2 regions of the Paenibacillus sp. JZ16 genome follow, and region 2 is predicted to be linked to the other one. Evidence: a T-box and tRNA genes for the amino acid it is inferred to sense, from the RefSeq annotation. Region 2 holds a T-box; the other holds one or more tRNA genes.
What was found. The T-box of region 2 lies ahead of tyrS (tyrosine--tRNA ligase). A T-box ahead of a tRNA ligase gene usually reads a tRNA of that ligase, here a tRNA-Tyr.

Region 1: it encodes a tRNA-Tyr, which carries the amino acid that the T-box ahead of tyrS (tyrosine--tRNA ligase) is inferred to sense. The anticodon was not compared.

Annotation. Positions count from the first base shown of each region.
Region 1 covers NZ_CP017659.1:3,354,625-3,363,488, forward strand. The annotation lists gene zwf (glucose-6-phosphate dehydrogenase) at 1-411, opposite strand, end outside; gene BJP58_RS15295 (YwmB family TATA-box binding protein) at 549-1,391, opposite strand; gene BJP58_RS15300 (response regulator) at 1,696-2,340, opposite strand; gene BJP58_RS15305 (sensor histidine kinase) at 2,324-3,397, opposite strand; gene liaF (cell wall-active antibiotics response protein LiaF) at 3,439-4,083, opposite strand; gene BJP58_RS15315 (PspA/IM30 family protein) at 4,253-4,939, opposite strand; gene BJP58_RS15320 (PspC domain-containing protein) at 4,941-5,420, opposite strand; gene BJP58_RS15325 (PspA/IM30 family protein) at 5,423-6,100, opposite strand; gene BJP58_RS15330 (LiaF transmembrane domain-containing protein) at 6,169-6,468, opposite strand; tRNA gene BJP58_RS15335 (tRNA-Leu) at 6,898-6,977, opposite strand; tRNA gene BJP58_RS15340 (tRNA-Arg) at 6,986-7,062, opposite strand; tRNA gene BJP58_RS15345 (tRNA-Cys) at 7,075-7,148, opposite strand; tRNA gene BJP58_RS15350 (tRNA-Gly) at 7,160-7,234, opposite strand; tRNA gene BJP58_RS15355 (tRNA-Gln) at 7,250-7,324, opposite strand; tRNA gene BJP58_RS15360 (tRNA-His) at 7,341-7,416, opposite strand; tRNA gene BJP58_RS15365 (tRNA-Trp) at 7,441-7,514, opposite strand; tRNA gene BJP58_RS15370 (tRNA-Tyr) at 7,521-7,605, opposite strand; tRNA gene BJP58_RS15375 (tRNA-Thr) at 7,610-7,685, opposite strand; tRNA gene BJP58_RS15380 (tRNA-Phe) at 7,708-7,783, opposite strand; tRNA gene BJP58_RS15385 (tRNA-Asp) at 7,852-7,928, opposite strand; tRNA gene BJP58_RS15390 (tRNA-Met) at 7,959-8,035, opposite strand; tRNA gene BJP58_RS15395 (tRNA-Val) at 8,124-8,199, opposite strand; tRNA gene BJP58_RS15400 (tRNA-Glu) at 8,375-8,449, opposite strand; tRNA gene BJP58_RS15405 (tRNA-Ser) at 8,466-8,557, opposite strand; tRNA gene BJP58_RS15410 (tRNA-Asn) at 8,563-8,638, opposite strand; rRNA gene BJP58_RS15415 (23S ribosomal RNA) at 8,794-8,864, opposite strand, start outside.
Region 2 covers NZ_CP017659.1:6,688,836-6,697,699, reverse strand. The annotation lists gene BJP58_RS29920 (sensor domain-containing diguanylate cyclase) at 1-597, opposite strand, end outside; gene rpsD (30S ribosomal protein S4) at 1,131-1,733, shown strand; gene tyrS (tyrosine--tRNA ligase) at 1,819-3,072, opposite strand; T-box leader at 3,124-3,381, opposite strand; gene BJP58_RS29905 (transglycosylase domain-containing protein) at 3,526-6,633, shown strand; gene acsA (acetate--CoA ligase) at 6,824-8,548, opposite strand; gene BJP58_RS29895 (GNAT family N-acetyltransferase) at 8,834-8,864, shown strand, end outside.

The sequences.
Region 1 (8,864 bases), 3.3 Mb from region 2:
GCCAAACAATTCCGGTGCAAGCGCCAGATAAAACAAGCGGTTGCCCGGTATATTAAATTTTGTTTCCAATTGCTCCGTTTGTTCGCGAAGCTCACGGAAACCGTCAATATTGTTAATATCTAAAGATTTATATTCAAAATGTTGTGCAAATGCATTCCATTCACTATCCTGTTCCGAACTATATCGGCAGAATTCCTGAATTGAACGATACACGTCCTCCCGAAACTCTTCCTGGGTGCGCGGACGCCGCGCCACGCCGATTACCGCAAAATCCTCATCCAGTTTTCCTTCACGATAAAGACTGTAGATCGCCGGAAACAACTTACGTCTTGCCAAATCACCAGTCGCTCCAAAGATGAAAAATACAGCTCCCGGTGTCTTCATTGTATCTAGATTTTGATTTTCAGCCATGGCTCCTCATTCTTTCTATGAATTATAGTGTATTTTTATGCATCGGCACTTAACTCGATGTGATGACATTTTAGCATATTCATTTCAAGTATGCTATCACATTCCGCATTTTTTCATCCGAGTTTCAGAAATCATTTTCAATATTCTATTGTAATGACGGGAAATCCGATCGTTATTCTACTACTTTTCTTCATCGAATCTTCATGCACCGCGATCTGCATATGAATCGGCGTGTCGCCACTCATCACAAAAGCGCCCAGTGAAGGAACCTCATATGAACGGCTTTGTGTTGTGTCATCTGCATAATCCTCAACGGGGCGAAGCGAGAGTTTTTGGGCTACTGCCTCTTCTACCTGAGCCATCGTTCCATCAACGCTAGCCGTCTCCGATGCATATCCTTGAATGGACGCATTCCAGGAGTTCGATATGCCTGCTTGCTTCATCATCTCTTGAATCTGCTGCTGCAGGGTCATCATTTCCCGGGACTGTCCAGCTGCTTCTCCTACAAGCATGGCTCTGACATAGCTATGACCCTCCTTCGTGAAAGCCCAGTCCAGATGCACCGATACACCGGAGAGCACGCCTTCTGCTTGGAATACTTCATTTCCCTGAAGCTGGGACGTTGTAATCCCGGAGAGCCCCATTGTACGAGCCAGCTGCTCAGCCGTTGTCTTAGCTTGATCCTTCGATATGGAATTTATCATTTCACCTTGAATTTTTACCGTGAGTATTGCCGAAGGCTCCATATGTTCTTGCCCAAGCGCCGCCAGAAGTATTAGATCGCTTTCTGCTGCTTCCCCAGCTCTAGTTATTCCATTGACACCTGTTTCTACCGTTCCGCCCGAAGCTGACGCTTCTCCTGCATGCGGAGCTGATCCGTTTCGATTGCTGTCCGTTGTCCCCGCAAAACCCGCCATCATAGCTGCTGCCCCGCACAGCAACAACATCATCACAATGATCTGTAAACGCATCTTCCGCATGGTCAGTCACGCCTCCCCGTTCGAATCTATCAATCTAGTAAAAGGATGGCCTCGTTACCGCGGATTTATACCTCGCTTTTTAAATAGCTCCTTCATCGGGCTGTATGTAGAGATTCCTTCTTCCCTGTCAATAAATAAAAAAAGCTCCCGATCCGGGAGTCTTTAAGCCTGCCTTTCATTGTTATATGGATATGTTTATAACTTACGCATCGCATCATGGATCTGCTTTCGTACCACGCTCAACATCTCAGCATCTTAGATATGTTTATGTCACGACCATCGCATAAAAAAGAGCCGGCATTCTTTACTCAGCCAGCCCATTTTTATAAGCGTAGATGGCAGCCTGGGTTCGATCCTCTACCCCCAGCTTGCCTAATATATTCGTTACGTGAAACTTCACGGTTTTGATGCCTATAATCAAATCATCAGCAATATCCTGATTCGACTTGCCCTGCGCCACCAGTCGCAGCACTTCCATTTCCCGGTCCGTAAGGTCGTTATGCGCCGGAGCTTCATTTTGCGGATGCCGGAATCGATTCATCATCTTGGAGGCAACCTGCGACTCCAGCACCGACTGCCCGCGTGCGGCTGCACGTATAGCATCAGCTACTTCAGAAGCACGGGATGTCTTCAATAAATAACTGAACGCACCTGCTTCAATAACCGGATACATCTTCTCATCGTCCAGATAGCTGGTCAGTACAATGACCTTAAGATTAGGAAACTGATTCATCAATTGGCGCGTCGTCTCGATTCCATCCATTCCGTCCATCACCAAATCCATCAGCACCACATCAGGATGATATTCCTGCGCTAAGCGTATCCCTTCCTCGCCGCTGCCCGCTTCACCAACCACCTCGATGCCGTCCTCTGTACCAAGCACAGCCGCTAAACCGATCCGGACCATCTCATGATCATCCACCAGCAGCACTTTAATCGGCGTTTCCATCTACATCCCCCCGTTTGCGTTCTTCGTTTATGAGTGGCACAACGATCTCAATTCGAGTCCCTTTACCCGGTGCTGTTATAAATTGTACCGAGCCCCCGATCTCCGTCACCCGTTCCTGCATCGTCGATAGGCCGTAGGAAGTCTGTTTCTTGTCATCCAATTCAAATCCGATCCCATCGTCCCGCAGCATCACCCGAACGGTGTTCTGCCTGCGGTGAATACGAATATCCATTTTCTCCGCTTTCGAGTGTCTGAGGGTGTTCGACATGGCCTCCTGGATAATCCGGAACAGATGATTTTCGATCCCTTTGAGCAAATGTATGTCATCGTCCATTTCAAACGTAATTTCCATAGGTACTTTGATTCGTAATTCCTTAATCAGTTCACGCAGCCCCTGCTCAAGTGCCTTTCCTTCGAGATAAACCGGCCGCAGATGAAGAAGAAGCGCCCTCATCTCGGACTGGGCTACAGCCGACATTTCCTCGATCAGAGCCACCTGGCGCTGCGCTTTGTCAAAATCCTTATCCAGCGTCCTGCCCACAGCGGTTGCCGTCATCGAGATGGCAAACAGCTGCTGAGAAACCGCATCATGGAGCTCGCGCGCCAGACGCTGCCTCTCTTCCACAATCGCCGTAACCCTGGCCTGCTCGGCAAGCTGGGCATTGTTCGTAGATAACCGCTGCAAGGAAGACACCTGATCCTCCCAGCGTTTGCTGATCTTCACCAGCTGTTCTCCAAGCCGGCCCACTTCGTCTTCGCCGATGTCCGGCATGACGTCCGTAAGGCTGCCTTTTTCCCAGTTCACCAGCGTTTCCCTCACAAGATCGACCCGTCGTTTTACCCGGTATCCCTGGAAGAAGCCATAGATCGCACCCAGCCCGATCGGCAGCAATACGATGGTAATGCCGGCTTCGATCCGGTTCTTCCACGTCTCAAACGGTTGAAGATAACCATATGTATATAATAAATATAGGACAACGAGCATGACAACCAATCCCAGAAGGGTCCCCTCACGCATACTTCGGGTAATCATATTTGCTTTCTTTTCCGTTTCCACGGGGCAACCCTCCTGAATGGTTTACACAAAACTTACGTTTATTATGTCATTCTTATATTCAAATCTCCGCCCAAATAAGAAACAATAAATTTCACTTTATATTCACTGGTCTCATAATTGGGTGATTTATACCGCACGCGGTTTAATATGCCGGTTTCCTTCCGGTCGTCCATATGAATGGAGCCAAACAGGATGGATGCTTCGATCTCCACCCCATAGTAGTCCGGAATCATCAGATCAATATCCCCCAGCATCCCATGGAACATCAGGACCGTTTGGCGTTCCTCCGGAAGGGCCAAGGACAGATCCACATCCGCCTCTCCCAGCACATGCCACACACTCAGACTGCGCATCACCCACGGAGCCCGGTCCCAATCAAAGTTGGACATAAAGTTCTGCTTCTGAATGTATTTCGTCGTGGTATGAGCTCGTTTGGACTTGCCATAAAAAATACCTAGCGATATCAAGCTGATGCCGATAATCAACATGAGATGCTCCAGCAGCAGCAGTACGGCACCTACTCCGAGCAGAATGTATCCCTTCTTCACATGTCCATGCCTGATCTGAAGGACACCTGCAAACATGAGTAACAGGGCGACAATGGTGAAGAAACCAAACCATCGGCCGAAAAGCAAAATAAAACCCAAGCTGATTAAACCAACTGCTATCCAGCGGTTTCTGTCCATGTCGCACCTCCTTGATGGCCAAGATATAAGCTCGGAAAAGCCATATCAGTGAGACGTTCCCCACTGTATGGCTTTGCCTGTACTATACGACAATCTCATTCGTATAGCATATCATATGAACATGGTGTTCGAATACGGTTTAATACTATTTTGCTGACTTGCTAAGGAATTACTCGGACTTCGAAGAATTCCCCATTTTGTTTTTCAAAGCTTGCAGCTGCTCATCCACCTTCAATTGCTTCTCAGCGTCCACGGGGCTTGTGTATACTGCGTTGTTAGGACGGTATGGGGCGCGAAGCACATCAGCTTCTGCTTCCATTTGCATGATTTTCTCCTCCATGCGATGGAAGCCCATCGAAGCACTGCCGCTTTCGATCGTGTGCAGGCTGCTCACTTGAGACATTTGCTTCTTCGCTTTAGCCATTTGAGCGCGGGCTACAAGCTCATTGCGCTTGTTGCGCATTTTGTAGAACTCGTCTTTCATTTCATGCAGCTGAGCTACAAGCTCTTTTGCTTGAGTCTCGGATTGCAGGTGCAATTCCACGTACTCGGTTTCTTTTTGATCGAAATAGATTTTTTCTTCCAGCAGCTTGCGAGCCACTTCTTCTTGACCATTCTTCAGAGCCAATTCAGCTTGAGCTTCACGTTGTGCCGCCATCTTCACAGCCTCATCGACGCGCTGCTTCATACGACGCTCATTAGCCATTTGCTTCGCAACCGTTACCTCTGCCTCATGAATTTCTGCCTCCATGTCGCGCAGGTACTGGTTCAACATTACGATCGGATCCTCTACTTTATCCAGCAGTTCATTCACCGATGCTTTCGTCATATCCTTAATTCTTTTAAATACTCCCATGTTATTTATCTCCCTTCTCATAGTTCGAAAGTTTTTTCTTCAATTCTTCGATTTCTTTTTGCATTGCTTTTCTTTCAATATCCTTCATCATCGCATCCAGATCGGAATCCGTTGACGCGTTGTTTCTTGTACCATTGGGACGGTCATATTTGGGACCAAAGCTACTATGCTCATTAGGATAGCCTTGACGTCCATAAGAATCATTATAGCTGTTGTAGCCTGGTCCAGGGCCCGGATGATCGTTGTAACGGTATCCGCCGCCATGTCTGCCCTGTGGACCATACGGATCGTGATAATACGGCTCCTTAGGTACTACAAGGGATGCAATCAGATAGATCAACAGCGTTGTACCGCCTGTGAAAAAGATACTGACTACAAATATGATTCTAAGTAGGGTAGATTCGACTCCGAAATGATCGGATATACCGCCGATCAACCCTGTGAACATTTTGTCTCGGGTGGAACGGTACAATCTAGTCATGGTTACTCCTTTCCGCTGTTATTCAGCTTTTGCTTCAGGCGGGCAAGTTCTTTTTCTAATACAGTGGAGACCGATTCACCAGCCTGTTCCATGTATTCCTGCCCCATGCGGCGTAAATCGCGAAGACTTCTGGCTTCCAGTTCCCAGTCGCTGATACGGTCTTCGAGGCGATTGAACATCTTCGGTACGTCATGACCGCCGCCGTAGGAGCCCGTACGTTCATTCATTTTCTGCTGAAGACGAAGGGTTTCCACTCGGGCAACATAATATTGACGCTTGCTGTATACCGTCTGATATTCCATCCGCAGCTCGCCGAGCTGCTCCTCGATTTCTTTTAACGACTCCAGGCTTGAGGACAACAGGCCTTGATACTGCTCGATCTTTTCCTCATAGATCAGTTTTTCCTGCAATGCCAGCTTGGCAAGATGTTCTTCGCCGGCCTTCAGTGCAAGCAGTGCCTGCTCTTCGCGTTTATATCGCATGGATTCGGCTTGATCCACCTGCTGCTTCAGCTGTCTGGAATGTACTTGGCATTGCTGCTGCAGCTTCTCAGCCTCAGCAATGTCCTGTCTGGTTGAATGTAGGAACTGGTCGATCAATCGAACCGGATCCTGGCTCTGCTCGAGCTTTTCATTCAATGTTGCTACGGTTATGTCTCTTATCCGCCGGAAAACACTCATATTGGCTTAGCCCTCCTCATCTATCATGATCTGTTGTTCATGCATGTTATTTAATGTAGTGGTTTTTATCAATAACGGGGTCTACCATTCTTCAATCGAGACAACCCGTAGATGATCAAGATAATTCCAAAGATCGGACCGATCAGCCAAGACAGTTTACCCATCAACCAGATCACACCGATACCGAGAATAACCCATCCCATCAAGGTGTTACCTCTCCGGATCCCGTAGTATCCCAAAGCGACCATCAGGATTGGAATTAGAAGACTGAACAACCACCCAAGCAGAGGACCGAATACTCCAAGGAGAACCAAGATCCCTACACCAATCAACAGGATACTCATTCCATTTCCTTTTGAATTTCTCATTTATACACCGCCTTTCTGTTGTTTGATCGTTGTTTCTTTTGTTCAACCTTATGACTCTATTCTAGGTAATTTTGAGTTTCGCTAAAACGGCCTGGGGACGGTTTTTGAACCTAGACCTAAGGCGGGGCCTTCTACAGACCTACGTCCAACCCTGCACTGGATCGATTAATCGAAGGGTTTGCTTGTGTAGATGAATCCGGCTGGATCATCTTTGTTTTACCTATAAAGAACGTGGTTTCTAATGATAGTTTAGTTTAAAGAAGTGTAGCTTGAAGAAGATCTGAAGGTGATAGAAAAGCCCCCTGTAAAGGTAACTGGAGAGATAGCATGCAGAATGGAGTCTAATATTTAAATCACGAAGTAGCAATCGATGTAGATGCAACGAAAAAAGGAATGCAGACGTTTATCGTCTACATTCCTTTTTGATGATGCCGGTGAAGGGACTCGAACCCCCACGGTTTCCCTCACGATTTTGAGTCGCGCGCGTCTGCCAATTCCGCCACACCGGCTTACATTATGGCGTGCCCTAAGAGATTCGAACTCCTGACCTTTTGATTCGTAGTCAAACGCTCTATCCAGCTGAGCTAAGGGCACATAAGTTTGTAATGGAGGCGCCACCCAGATTCGAACTGGGGATAAAGCTTTTGCAGAGCTGTGCCTTACCACTTGGCTATGGCGCCAGAAATAAAAATGGAGCGGACGACGGGAATCGAACCCGCGACCCTCGCCTTGGCAAGGCGATGCTCTACCGCTGAGCCACGTCCGCAAACATAAAAATCAATGGCTGGGGATATAGGATTCGAACCTATGCATGACGGAGTCAAAGTCCGTTGCCTTACCGCTTGGCTAATCCCCAATATGATTTTGTAATATGGGGCGATCGAGGGGAATTGAACCCCCGAGTGCCGGAGCCACAATCCGGTGCGTTAACCACTTCGCCACGACCGCCATACTGAAACACTGTGATACGATTGGCAGGGGCAGCAGGAATTGAACCCACACTAACGGTTTTGGAGACCGCTGTTCTACCTTTAAACTATGCCCCTAAAAACTGGTGGAGGATGATGGATTCGAACCACCGAACTCGAAGAGAGCAGATTTACAGTCTGCCGTGTTTAGCCACTTCACTAATCCTCCAGAATGGTGCCGGCGAGAGGACTTGAACCCCCAACCTACTGATTACAAGTCAGTTGCTCTACCAATTGAGCTACACCGGCATATAAAGTTATAAAACGTACATGGTGGCTCGGGACGGAATCGAACCGCCGACACGAGGATTTTCAGTCCTCTGCTCTACCGACTGAGCTACCGAGCCTTAAAGCTCTTCGCGAACTTTGACGGAACCCATATCGGATACTCATCTCATCCCAAAGTTGTAAATAATGGCGGAACTGACGGGATTCGAACCCGCGATCTCCTGCGTGACAGGCAGGCATGTTAGGCCTCTACACCACAGTTCCAAGAGGCATTATCGCTATCGCGATATAAATTGGTTGCGGGGGCAGGATTTGAACCTACGACCTTCGGGTTATGAGCCCGACGAGCTACCGAACTGCTCCACCCCGCGTCATTATAAAGGGTTGCTTGTATGGGGTCCCCGAAAAGTAATCGGAATTACCTACGAAGCATGCGCTTCACTTTTTGGGGATAAATCATGGTGGAGGCTGAGGGGATCGAACCCCCGACCCTCTGCTTGTAAGGCAGATGCTCTCCCAGCTGAGCTAAGCCTCCGTAACAAAGCGACTTTCATCATATCAAAATCTGATATAAGAAGCAAGTGTTTTTTCAAGAAAGTGGTGACCCGTAGGGGATACTCTCACTTCGTTCGAGACTGTGAAGTCTTTGCTTACGAAGTTATCCTCCGACGAACCGACGGGATTCTCATCCCCTGATGCAATTAAGAAAGTGGTGACCCGTAGGGGATTCGAACCCCTGTTACCTCCGTGAAAGGGAGGTGTCTTAACCCCTTGACCAACGGGCCTTGCTTAAAATAATAGTGGCGGAGAGAGAGGGATTCGAACCCTCGAGACGCTTTTGGCGCCTACACGATTTCCAATCGTGCTCCTTCGGCCAACTCGGACACCTCTCCATAAATGGCTCCCCGAACAGGACTCGAACCTGTGACAACTCGATTAACAGTCGAGTGCTCTACCAACTGAGCTATCAGGGAACAATATTCAATTCAAGTGTTTGATCACCTGAAAACTAGATACGAAACGATCTTTGCGTTGATTAGAATCCGTAGCATTCACCCGATGTGGTATCGGGGTCCCCGAAAAGTATTCGGTGTCAGCTTCAAAGCTTCACTTCACTTTTTGGGGTGATTTGGATAAGCCCTCGACCGATTAGTATTGGTCAGCTCCATGCATTGCTGCACTTCCACCTCCAACCTATCT
Region 2 (8,864 bases):
AAACATGATGGAACGCCTGTGCACCTCACGCTCAGCTTGGGTGTGGACTTTCTCCAGATCATCAGCAAACACGTACTCCAGCTTCCGATAGAAGCAGGAACGAAACAATAAGGCGTATGTTTCTGTCAGCATAAGTGATTGTTCCGGCTCCATTGCCTGTGAGGAAACACTGACCATCACCGCAAATACATCACCATGAATGCGAGTGAAGAGCGGGACAGCGCACAGCACGCTTCCCTCAAACGAACCCTTTCCCATTCCTTGCGCCGCTTCCTTGGTGTTCAAAGCAAGCGATAATGTCTCATCTTCACTTACATTAAGGTATTCCGTTATATCGGAAGCCCCTGTCAGCCAAGCTCCCTCATGAGAAAGAAGGGCCCAGCTGAATTTCTTCATCGCCTGTGTGCCTGCGCTTTCTCTTAGCCACTCCAGATAGCTGTCTGATATGAGAGGCTGAATATAAGGGAAATCATGAGGTGTAATATCCAAGCTCTGAAGCCAAAAGCAAGGCTCGTTTCCAGGAATTGGCCCGGCATCATGAAACATAACTGCAGAGCCGGGAGAGCTTTCATACACTTTCCGTTGATCTTCTGACATATTGGGCGCTCCTTTGCACCATTATAAAAGGCCTATCCAAGACTGGCGTTCCGATTCATAATGTAAGGATCCATTTGGCTGCCGCATGAATGGCGGTAACCCAGCTGTTCAACATGTTGGGAGGGTGCTGCATAAACACCAGATAGATGTTACAATATGTAACTAGATAAATGAGACTACTTAATCCAATATCATCTTACTCTTTTCTACCCATTTTTGCATTAAAATTTATGCGTTTTTCACAATATTTTTAGGTCCATGGACCTATCGACAAAATTAGACAAAATCCAAGTTATAGTAAGTTGCAGGTTGAACTTGACTTTATATCATTACTTCATATAATATTTATTGTTGAGTAAGAATGCAATGCATTCCATGAATTTGGGCGGGTTGTGTCACCCTCACGTTATTTGTTACTGACAGGACAGCGGCTGAACTTTCCTGGCAGATCTTCCGGCGATTTCGGTAGAGCAAACAAATACGGCGCAAATAGAGCCCTAATGAAACTTTAATTAAAAAGGAGTCTATATAACATGGCACGTTACACCGGTCCTAAATTTAAATTAAGCCGTCGTCTGGGAATCTCCCTGAGCGGTACAGGTAAAGAATTGGCTAAACGCCCTTTCCCTCCAGGTCAGCATGGTCCTAACCAACGGAGAAAAGTCAGCAACTATGGTATGCAGCTTCAAGAAAAGCAAAAGCTGCGTCATATGTACGGCTTGGGCGAGAAGCAATTTAAAACCCTGTTTAACAAAGCAACTGGCATGAAAGGTATCGCTGGTGAGAACTTTATGTTCCTGCTTGAGAGCCGTCTGGACAACCTGGTTTACCGTCTTGGCTTCAGCAATTCCCGTGCGGGTGCTCGCCAATTGGTAGCTCACGGTCACGTGACTGTGAACGGCAAGAAAGTCGATATCGCTTCTTACGCTGTAAGCACTGGCGATGTAATCGGTCTTCGTGAAAGAAGCCGCGGCCTTTCCTCCATCAAGGAAGCTTTGGCTAACCGTGTACATCTTCCAGCTTACCTCGAATTTGATGAAGCAGCAATGGAAGGGAAATACATCCGTCTTCCAGAACGTTCCGAACTTTCCCAAGATATCGATGAGAAACAAATCGTCGAATTCTACAACCGTTAAGATGAACTCGGAATCTAAAAACCCTGAAGGCCTTGGCCTTCAGGGTTTTTGCTGTCTAATTGAATCCTCTTCAGGTTCAATAAGCTTAAGAAAGCCTCAGTCTGGCAAATTTACGCCTGCCCACTTGAACCACATCCCCATCCTGAGGCACGATCTCACCGTAAATGTCGCTGCATTTCTCCCCATTCCATTTTACGGCCCCCTGCTGAATGCTCCGTCTAGCCTCGCCATTGGAAGCGGCAAAACCGAGCAGTGTCAGTAGATTGATAAGCATAATCTTTCCTTCCTTCAATTCTCCTTCGGGTACCATGTAAACCTCAATGTCTTCAGGAAGTGCCTTCTGCTGGAATACCGTCACAAAATGCTGCTGTGCAGCATCCGCAGCCTCCCGCCCATGATACATGCGAACGAGTCTGTGCCCCAAACTCATCTTGGCATCCCGGGGATGGACAACTCCGTCCCGGAGCCCCTTCTCCAAGCTGGTTACCTCCTCACTTGCCATATCCGTGGCCAAGCTGAAGTATTTGAGCATGAGCTCATCCGGAACGGACATGGACTTACCGTACATCTCATTCGGCTCTTCATCGATACCGATGTAATTGCCCAAGCTCTTACTCATCTTCTGTACGCCGTCGAGCCCTTCAATAAGCGGCATCGTGATTGCAACCTGAGGCTCTGAGCCATACTCCTTCTGCAGGGTGCGTCCCATCAGCAAGTTAAACTTCTGATCCGTCCCACCAAGCTCGACATCGGTCTTAAGCGCCACAGAATCCAACCCCTGCATCAACGGGTAAAAAAATTCATGGATGCTGATCGGAAGCCCGCTCTGATACCGTTTTGTAAAATCATCGCGCTCGAGCATCCGTGCCACCGTCACCTTTGCCGATAAGCTGACCACATCGGCAAAAGTCATCGGCGCAAGCCACTCGGAGTTGTAATATACCTTCGTTTTTTCAGGATCCAATACCTTGTATATTTGTTTTTTGTACGTTTCCGCATGCCGTCTAACATCTTCTTCCGACAGCTGCTTACGCGTATCGGATTTGCCTGTCGGATCTCCGATTCTGCCGGTAAAGTCCCCAATGATGAGCTGTACTTCATGTCCGAGTTCCTGGAACTGACGCAGCTTCTGCAGCACGACGGTATGCCCGACGTGAAGATCGGGCGCTGACGGGTCCATTCCCAGCTTCACGCGCAGCGGCTCGCCGGTTACAACCGATTTCATCACCTTCTGCCTCATCGCTTCTTCCGGGATGATCTCCACTGCTCCACGGGAGATCACCTCCATCTGCCGTTCCACCTCTTGCTGCTGAACGTTCGATATACCATCCCATTTCATGTTTCCGCAAGCCTCCCTCTATTTATGAACGCAAAAAAGCTCCTACTCATCCCAAGGGACGAGTAGGAGCGCTCGCGTTACCACCCTAATTAGAATCCGTTACCACAAGGAACGGATTCTCACTTCATTGCCATAACGGGTTGTCATCCCGGAACCGGACTACTGTAACAGCCGCACAGGGTACGGCTCCTTTTCCCCCGGTCAGCTCCGGACGGTAATTCAAAGGGGCTCGTTATCGGTTTGCACCACCCACCGACTCTTTGGAAACGAAAGGCTCCGCCTTCTACTGGGGTCCTTCAAAGCTTTTCACGATATGAACTTTGCATTATTTGTATCATATGCTTTCCGAAAAAGTCAATCTTCCTCAAAAAAGGACACGCTATATAGGGACACATGATTCAAAACCTTCGATTTATGCTATAATAGGTGCGTTAAAAGGAGGAGTATACATTCATGGTTGAGGAGAAAAAACAAGAGCCTGAAAAACAGAAGAAACCGCGTAAACGGTCCTTTCTGCGGGTGCTCGGATCCGTCATCGGATGGCTCTTTGTGGTGGGTCTGATGGGCGTTTTGTTCGCCGGAGGAGCCGTAGCTGGCTACGTGACCTCTATTGTTGAGAATGAGCCGGTAAGATCCAGGGCTCTCATCGAGAATACGGTGAACGACAATGCCATAACGGGCTTCGCCTACTTCGCGGATGGCTCACCGATCGGGCAGCTTAGAACCGAAGAAGACAGACGACCTGTGGAATTCAAGGATATTCCCCAGCTTGTTAAGGATGCCGTCGTATCCATAGAAGACAACCGTTTTTATACACATAAGGGTGTTGACATAAAAGGTACCGCTCGCGCCGTAAAAGAACGCGTGCTGAACGAACCGGTTCAAACCGGCGGCAGCACGTTGACGCAACAGCTGGCCAGGCTCACTTTTTTAAGTCGCGACAAAACCGATAACCGCAAGGTAAAAGAAATGCTGCTTGCCATGCGGATGGAACGCTTTTTGAGTAAAGACCAAATCTTAACAGCCTACTTGAACAAGGTTCCTTACGGGAATGGTTCCAGCGGATACCAGCTGTTCGGGATCAAGGCTGCCGCAAAAGGAATATTCAACATCAACAAGCTGGATGATCTGAACGTGGCTCAAGCTGCATATTTGGCGGGTCTGCCGCAGCTTCCATCCTCCTACTCGGCCTTCAACGGCAAAGGAGAATTTGACGAGAAAGCATTTAAACGGGCAGTAAACCGGCAGCACCGCGTGCTGGCAAGCATGCTGGAAGAAGGCAAAATAACGCAAGCCGAGTATGAAGAGGCCAAGGCATTCGATATCAAAAAATCGCTTGCTCCTCGGACACAGAAGGCCTATGTGATTTATCCTTATCTCATGATGGAAGTAGAACGCCAAGCATCGAATATCCTGATGCAGCTGGGCGAGGAAGCCGAAAAAAACGCAAAAGGCACGCAAGCGAACTCCGATCTGATGGATGCTTCCAAAGCTCAACTAAGCACCGGCGGTTACCGTGTTTACACCACCATCGACCGGACACTATACAAGACCATGCGATCCATCGCGGAGGATGACAGCAACTACTTGCCTGACAGCCAGGAAAAAGGAATGGAGCAAACCGCCGCGATGATGATCGACAACAAAACCGGCGCCATTCTCAGTATGATTGAGGGCAGGGATTTTAACACAGAACAAATGAACTACGCGACACAAATGAAACGACAACCTGGATCTGCCATGAAACCTATTGCCGCCTATTTACCGGCACTCGATTCGGGAGCGATTCAGCCTGCCAGCGTGGTCGACGATTCACCGATCATCTTAAAGGACTACAGCAAAGTGTTCCATATTCCTAAAAACTCGTACAGCGGGTACAGAGGGTTGATGACGGCACGACAGGCACTGAACGATTCGACCAATACGGTGGCGCTCAAGCTGTTTAACAACACGGTCGGCATTGAGAAGGCTTGGGAGTTTTCCAAGAAGCTGGGTATCACTACCTTGGAGGACGGCGATTATAATGCTTCAACAGGTGTACTCGGCGGGCTTCATTACGGCGTAACCGTAGAAGAACTCACCAATGCATACAGTTCCATCGGCAATCAAGGCAAATTCACGGATGCTTTCATGATTGAGAAAATCGTGGATTCCAAAGGTAATATTGTTTATAAACATGAAGTAAAACCAGAGCAGGTATTCTCCGAACAAACCGCGTATCTCATGACCGATATGCTCCGTACCGTCATCACGAACGGAACTGGCAGTAAGGTCAGAGACACGTACAAGAAATTCAATGAGGTTCCGGTCGTTGGTAAAACCGGATCTACCCAGAACTACGGGGATGTCTGGTTCATGGGATACTCGCCTGATGTGACGCTTGGCGTATGGGTCGGATATAAAGAACAAAAAAATACACTCGTTGGAGACCAGCGCAAGCACGCCCAGGCCATTTGGGCAAGAATCATGAACGAAGCAACCGACGTTAAGCCGGATCTGTTCCCAACCAAAACGTTTGAGAAGCCTGAAGGCATAACCTCCAAAACGGTTTCGGCGTACAGCGGCAAACTGCCGACCGCCTTAACGGACAGATTCGTAACGGATCTGTTTAATGTGAAGTTTGTGCCTACCGAAAGCGATGATGGCATCGCAAAAGCGAAATATATCACCTATCGGGGTGTAAATTACATTCCACATGAAGCAACGCCTCTGGATATGTTGAGAGAACAAATCGTAATCAAGCGCGAGAAACCCATCGATGAGCTGATTATAGAGCTGCAGAACGCCCTGAAGGTCATGAAAGGTGAAAAGAGATCACTGGAATCTTATCTGCCGCAGGACGCGAAGAAAGGGATGCCAAGCAGGCTCGACCCTAGAACGGATGATGGCAAAGCCCCTACTCCACCGAAAAACGTTCATTATTCGATGGGCAGCGGCTCGATCAGCTTTAATGCCAGCGGATCTCCTGATGTAGTCGGATACCGGCTCTTTAAGTCCGTTAACGGAAGTCCGTATACACATCAAGGGCAGGTCGTGCTTGGCGATGAGAGTCTTGTCTTCTCGGGACTTGGAGCTGACGGAATGTTTACTTCCTATTACGTTGTCGCCGTTGACGTTGCCGGCAAAGTATCTGAGCCAAGCGCCATTGTGGGCGGCACAGCGCCTGGATTCGAAGTACCGGGCGACAACGATGCGAATCCGGATGACGACATCGATAATCCGGATGATGGCTTGACTGAGGGAGATCCCAATATCGACCTGGAACTTGGGGATGAAGGTGCTGCTACCGTACCGTCTGCACCAGGTCAGCCGACCCTTGTAGCTACCCCTGAGGGCTTTCAGGCCACCTGGAGCGGCAATGCTCCAGAGGAAGAGGTTATGGTCTACAACATCTACATCAGTCCAAATAGTGACGGCAATTACCAGATTCTTGGCTCAAGTAAGAGCACGGAGTTCTATTACTCCTCTGGTAACCCAATCGGCGGTACCTTTAGAATAACTGCCGTAAATCCAATCGGTGAATCTGCTGCTTCACCGGCCGTATATTTTGAGAAAAAATAGATTGAAATAGTAAAAAGCCAGCCCCTCTACAGAGATCATCTGTTGGAAGGGCTGGTTTTATTTTGGCTTAAATAGAAACTTCTAGTCTAGTTCATTCTTTTGGTAAAAGGAAAAGCGCCTGTCTCAAAAAAACTGACAATGAAAATGGTGGTCCACCATCTTCATTGTCAGCCTTGTCTTGATCACGCTTTTAATCTTCAATCGTGGACAGATCCCCTGTCGGAAGATCCAGCTCCCACGCTTTTAGTACGCGGCGCATAATCTTACCGGAGCGTGTCTTCGGAAGTTTATCCTTAAACTCAATTTCACGAGGCGCGGCATGGGCGGAGAGTCCTTCCTTCACAAAACGGTAAATTTCATCCTTGAGCTCCTGAGTAGGTGTATACCCCTCACGTAAAGAGATAAAGGCTTTAATGATCTCGCCACGGGTAACATCAGGCTTACCGATCACGCCTGCTTCAGCAACAGCCGGATGTTCAACCAGCTTGCTCTCGACTTCGAACGGTCCGATTCGCTCACCGGACGAATTAATCACATCGTCGATTCTGCCCTGGAACCAGAAGTATCCTTCTTCATCCATATATGCCGAATCACCTGAAATGTACCAGCCCGGAATTCGGAAGTATTCTTCATACTTCGCCTCGTTATTCCAAATTTTTCTCATCATGGACGGCCAAGGTGTCTTGATTGCCAAGTTCCCCATCGTGTACGGAGCCACTTCTTTCCCCTGATCGTCCAGGATAGCCGCTGTAATGCCCGGCACTGGGCGTCCCATGGATCCTGGCTTGATCGCCATGCCCGGGTAATTACAGATCAACTGTCCGCCAGTCTCTGTCATCCACCATGTGTCATGGATACGCTGCTTGTAAGCCTTGTGTCCCCAACGCACCACCTCGGGATTAAGCGGCTCGCCAACGGATAAAATATGCCGTACATGGCTCAGATCATATTGGTCGATAAGCTCGGAGCCGGCACCCATTAACATGCGGAAGGCGGTGGGAGCACTGTACCATACCGTTACCTTATTGTTCACCAAAGTGCTGTACCAATCCTGCGGACTGAAACGGCCTCCGCGAATGACATTGGTAACTCCGTTCAACCACGGTGCAAAAATGCCGTAGGACGTACCGGTAACCCAGCCCGGATCCGCCGTGCACCAATATATATCATCTTCCCTTAAATCCAAAACAACCTTGCCCGTATAATAATGCTGAATCATGGCATTCTGCACGTGATACACGCCCTTCGGTTTCCCGGTAGAGCCTGACGTATAGTGCATGATCAATCCATCTTCCCGTTCAAGCCATTCAATCTCCAGCTCACTTGATGCTGCTTCAACTTCCTCGTGGTAGCTTACTAGCCGCGGGTCCTCCTCTTCAATCTCGCCCACGACAAAAATATGCTTCAGTTCAGGCAATTCGTCTCGCTTCACACGTGACAACAGTGCAGGCGTCGTAATCAGTGCAATCGCTCCACTGTCCTCCAGGCGGTCCTTTACAGCCGTCTCCATAAACGCCTCGAACAATGGGCCGACCACGGCGCCAACCTTCAGAATGCCCAGCAAACCGGCATAGAGCTCAGGACCGCGCGGCATAAAGATAAATACCCGATCACCTTTGCCAACACCATATTTACGGAGTACATTACCGAACTTGTCGGATTTTTCTTTCAACGTCGCATAAGTAATAGATTCCTCACGATTGGCGTCACTATACAAGAGAGCTACCTTATCTCCTCGCCCCTCTGCCACATGACGATCTATAGCTTCATAGGCCATATTCACTTTGCCCGTCTCATACCAAGTAAAATGTCTCTCGATTTCGTCCCATGAAAACTCGGAGCGTGCCTGCTCGTAACTCTTCATATTGGAATGTGAAACTTCACTTGGCAATATTTCGCTATGCGTTTGATTCATGATAACATCCTCCTCATTCTCAAATCGGTCTCCTCATAGTGGACAGCGCTTACAAAATGATTGAATGAAACATACATTTTACACATTGCGGTGGGTCGTCACGTTGTCGCAGTCATCGAGTCATTAACCCCTGAATTCGCAAGGAAACATATCGTTAAGTACGACACAAATGTGAAGATTTTATGTCGAAAAGATTATATCATAGCTCTCGTTTGCCTGTCATTGCTTTTCATTTTTTTATTTTTTTGCTATAAGTAGGGTATGGAATTGAAAGGAGCGTAACGGATGGAACACTGCAAGGTATACCAGTCTCATG